Regions from separate parts of the Rahnella sp. BIGb0603 genome, predicted to be linked through region 2. Evidence: predicted binding sites of a transcription regulator. Region 2 holds the regulator's gene; the other holds the start of a gene.
The links. The regulator PhoB, encoded in region 2, activates phosphate uptake and scavenging genes when phosphate is short. The targets are predictions, from matches to a motif close to CTGTCATAAAACTGNCNNAT.
Positions count from the first base shown of each region.

Region 1: the regulator PhoB is predicted to act here: its motif matches at 973-992, upstream of pstS (phosphate ABC transporter substrate-binding protein PstS).

Region 1 covers NZ_JANUEX010000010.1:27,786-30,251, forward strand. Annotated here, with positions in the region: gene rluF (23S rRNA pseudouridine(2604) synthase RluF) at 8-880, shown strand; gene pstS (phosphate ABC transporter substrate-binding protein PstS) at 1,097-2,137, shown strand; gene pstC (phosphate ABC transporter permease PstC) at 2,232-2,466, shown strand, end outside.
Region 2 covers NZ_JANUEX010000001.1:1,028,672-1,031,137, forward strand. Annotated here, with positions in the region: gene phoR (phosphate regulon sensor histidine kinase PhoR) at 20-1,339, opposite strand; gene phoB (phosphate response regulator transcription factor PhoB) at 1,363-2,052, opposite strand; gene sbcD (exonuclease subunit SbcD) at 2,280-2,466, shown strand, end outside.

The sequences.
Region 1 (2,466 bases), on a different contig from region 2:
TTGCTGAATGCTGTCCAACCCCTCCATTCGTCTCAACAAATACATTAGCGAGAGCGGGATCTGCTCACGCCGTGATGCCGATCGTTACATCGAACAGGGAAACGTTTTTATCAATGGCAGACGCGCCTCCGTGGGCGCACAAGTATTTGCCGGTGATGTGGTGAAAGTTAACGGCCAGCTGATTGAACCGCGTGATGAAGAAGATTTAGTGCTTATCGCGCTCAATAAGCCCGTGGGGATCATCACCACGATGGAAGACGGTGAGCGGGACAACATCAGTGATTTCGTTAACCACAGCAAGCGCGTTTTCCCTATCGGGCGTCTGGATAAAGATTCTCAGGGCCTGATTTTACTGACCAACCACGGTGATCTGGTCAATAAAATCCTGCGTGCGGGCAACGACCACGAAAAAGAATATGTCGTAACGGTCAACAAACCGGTGACGGATGAGTTTATTACCGGCCTGGGCGCGGGTGTGCCGATGCTGGGAACGGTGACCAAAAAGTGCAAAGTGAAGAAAGAAGCGCCCTTTGTATTTCGTATCACGCTGGTTCAGGGGCTTAACCGCCAGATCCGCCGTATGTGTAAGCATTTTGGCTTTGAAGTCACCAAGCTTGAGCGTGTGCGGATTATGAACATCAACCTGAAAGGCCTGCCTTTGGGGGAATGGCGTGATTTGACGGACGATGAGCTGGTCGAATTATTCAGACTGACTGAAAACTCAACTTCGGAAGAAAAGCCGGCCAAAAAAACGCAGTCTAAACCTGCTCAGGCCAAAAAACCGGTTGTCACAAAACCGAAAAATACCGAGAAACCCGACGGAAATTCAGCTTCCCGTAAACGTTTTGCACAGCCAGGACGTAAAAAGAAAGGGCGTTAAGTCCGCATCTCTTTCCGCTGCCACCGGCCTTTGGGCCGGTTTTTATTTGATCGGTCCGCTTCAGTTTGCCCATCTCGCCTAAATTGTGACCAGTGTCATAAAACTGTCATATAACGTACATTTTACTGTCACCAAACTGTCCTATTTTCCTCCTGTGCCAAACACTTTATAAATCTCGACCTGGGTCGAACAAAAAAAAACCACTAGGAGTGGAACATGAAATTGATGCGTAACACCGTCGCCGGTATTGTAGCAGCGACTTTCTCCCTCACAGCAATGTCTGCTTTCGCTGCTAGTAATCTGACTGGCGCTGGCGGCACCTTCCCTGCACCTGTCTACGCTAAGTGGGCGGATGCATACCAGAAAGCAACCGGTACTCAGGTTAACTATCAGGGCATCGGCTCTTCCGGCGGCGTGAAACAAATTATCGCCAAGACCGTTGATTTCGGCGCATCTGATGCTCCGATGAAAGAAGAAGATCTGAACAAAAACGGCCTGTTCCAGTTCCCTACCGTTATCGGTGGCGTGGTACTGGCAGTGAATATCCCGGGCATCAAATCAGGTCAGCTGACGCTTGACGGCGCAACGCTGGGTGATATCTACCTGGGCAAAATCAAAAAGTGGAACGACGCGGCGATCACTAAGCTGAACCCGGGCGTGAAACTGCCAGATACCAATATCGCCGTTGTTCGTCGTGCTGACGGTTCCGGTACTTCTTTCGTGTTCACCAGCTATCTGGCAAAAGTGAACAACGAGTGGAAAGAGAAAATCGGTTCAGGTTCAACAGTTAACTGGCCTACCGGTCTGGGCGGCAAAGGTAACGACGGCGTAGCCGCATTTGTACAGCGTCTGCCGGGCTCCATCGGATACGTAGAATATGCTTACGCTAAACAAAACAACCTGGCTTATACCAAGCTGGTTGATGCGGATGGCAAGGCGATCAGCCCGACAGAAGAATCCTTCAGTGCAGCAGCTAAAGGCGCTGACTGGAGCAAAACCTTCGCTCAGGACCTGACTTTCCAGAAAGGCGACAACGCGTGGCCAATCAGCTCCACCACCTTCATCCTGATTTACAAAGATCAGCAGGATGCGACCAAAGGTGCTGAGGTTCTGAAGTTCTTCGACTGGGCTTACAAAAACGGCAATAAACTGACGACTGACCTGGATTATGCAACGCTTCCACCTTCAGTCGTTGAGCAGGTTCGTGCAGCCTGGAAAGCAAATATCAAAGATAGCAGCGGCAAAGCACTTTACTAGGATCTGACGTCTCGTCTGATATAGAGTACAAGTCTTCTGCTTCATTCCCTCTCCGGCCGGGGAGGGAATTAAATCTTAATTAAAAGAGAGTGGTATGGCTGAATACAAGCCGGCTATCAAAGCACCAAGCAAAAACGGTGACATCCTTTTCGGCGCGCTGGTCAAACTGGCTGCGCTGATCGTGTTATTAATGCTGGGCGGAATCATCGTCTCGCTGTTTATTGCTTCGCTGCCTAGCATTGAAAAATTCGGATTATCCTTCCTGTGGACGAAAACATGGGATGCCCCGAATCAGCAGTTCGGCGCACTGGTGCCTATTTACGGTACCG
Region 2 (2,466 bases):
TTTATGTAAATTGCTGAAATTAAGGTTTTACGGTGACCGGGGAGTCTGAACCCTGAGGAACAATCAATTTTGGTGCCAGCGTGAACATAAACCGCGTGCCGACGCCGACTTCGCTGAGAACTTCGAGTTTCGAATTATGGTGGCTGAGCGCATGTTTTACGATGGCGAGCCCCAGTCCGCTGCCGCCGGTCTGGCGTGAGCGCGCCTTATCCACACGGTAAAAACGTTCGGTCAGACGCGGTAAGTGCTGCGGCGCAATGCCCGGCCCGTTGTCACTTATCTGAAACTGCGCGCCATGTTGAATTTGCTGCCAGCTGACTTCAATCCGCGTGCCCGGCGGGGTGTGATTCACGGCGTTATACACCAGATTCGATACCGCACTGCGCAGCTGATCTTCATTGCCAAAGACTTTCAGCTTTTCGTTTACGCGAAACACCACTTCATGTTTCCCGCCGCTTAACGTCTGCACTTCCCGCTCAAGCATGCTGAGCATCACCGGAATATCGACCTTCTCGTGCATATCGATATTGGCGGATGCTTCGATTTTCGACAGGGTCAGAAGCTGCTTCACCAGCCCGTCCATACGCCTCGTCTGCTCCTGCATCGTATCCAGCGCTTTGGTGCGGAACGGCTCTTCCAGCTTGGCGTCTTCCATCATTTCCAGATACCCCTGCAACACAGTGAGCGGCGTGCGAAGTTCATGGCTGACGTTGGCAAAGAAGTTACGTCGCGCGCCTTCGAGCTGACGCATCTGCGTGACGTCACGCGCCACCATCAGAAGCTGCCCCTCGGAATACGGCATCACGCGAAACTCGACGTAATGTTCATTATTGAGTTGCAGATTCAGGGCACGGCTGAAGTCACGGGTCTGGATCCAGGTGCGGAATTCCGGATAACGCAGCAGGTTAAAAATATGCTGGCCGTTATCTTCCGGCCAGCGGAAACCGAGCAGATCCTGCGCCAGTCCGTTACACCAGAAGATATTGCCTTCTTCCGTCGCCAGAACCACCGCATCCGGCAGCGATTCGGCACCGCTGCGGAAACGTTTGATCAACTGACCTAATTCACGACGACGTCGCCGGTTACGCATCTGCATCTGGTTCAGCCCGTAAAACAGCGGTTCCCAGCTCCAGCGCCCGTTCGGCGGGGTGATGCTGCGGTCAAGCCACAGCCAGTGAGAGAGTTTAAGCTGATTGTAATAATTCCAGCCCAGCGCCGCGACCAGCGACGCAAAGAGGAGCCAGCCGAAATGGCCGACGAAAATTCCGAGGATCAGGGCTGGCAGACAAAAGAGAAAAAATTCGCCGGCCAGACGTTTCCATGACAAACGTTCTAACACACAGGTTCTCCGCTGTGGGGGACTCAATAACGCGTTGAGAAACGATATCCGGTACCACGAACAGTCTGGATCATTCTGTCATGTCCACTGGTTTCCAGCGCTTTACGCAAACGACGAATATGCACGTCTACCGTGCGATCTTCCACATAAACGTTAGTGCCCCACACGTTATTGAGCAACTGTTCTCTGCTGTAAACGCGTTCGGAATGGGTCATAAAGAAGTGTAACAACTTAAATTCGGTCGGCCCCATATCGAGCGCCTGCTCGTTGGCCATCACCCGGTGAGACGACGGATCCAGACTGAGCCCCTGCATGTCGATCACTTCTTCGACCGCCATTGGCGAAATCCGGCGCATCACCGCTTTAATACGGGCAACCAGTTCTTTTGGTGAAAACGGTTTAGTGATGTAATCATCGGCACCGACTTCCAGGCCGCGCACCCGATCTTCTTCTTCACCGCGAGCGGTCAGCATCATCACCGGAATTTCGCGGGTCAGTGCTTCACGTTTAAGGTGCTTAATAAACTGAATACCGGAACCGCCGGGTAGCATCCAGTCGAGCAGGATCAGTTCTGGGTAAGGTTCCACTAACTGGCCAATCGCTGAATCAAAATCTTCAGCTTCTACTGCCTGATATCCATTCTGTTCCAGTACAAAACACACCATTTCACGGATTGGAGCTTCGTCTTCAACCACCAATATACGTCTAGCCATCGTAGGTCCTGCCAATAGGTTAGCGATCTTTTATTTGATTGCGGGCGCCATTATGCGTCAGTTTTGTGACAGATTTATGAATGAAAATGATGGTTCATTTAAGGCAAATATGACAGATAAATTCCCGCCATCCTGCTGAAATTGGTCTGATTTATCGGGGACAGGTTCCCCCGCCGACGTTTATACTTTGCACCATTGTCGTCATACAGGGTTCACACGGGAGTCTCATGCGCCTGATCCACACCTCCGACTGGCACCTCGGCCAGTACTTTTTTACCAAAAGCCGCGCCGCTGAACATCAGGCATTTTTGCGCTGGCTGACCGGTCAGGTGCAGCAGCATCAGGTGGACGCCGTCATTGTCGCCGGGGACATCTTTGATACCGGTTCGCCGCCCAGTTACGCCCGCGAGTTGT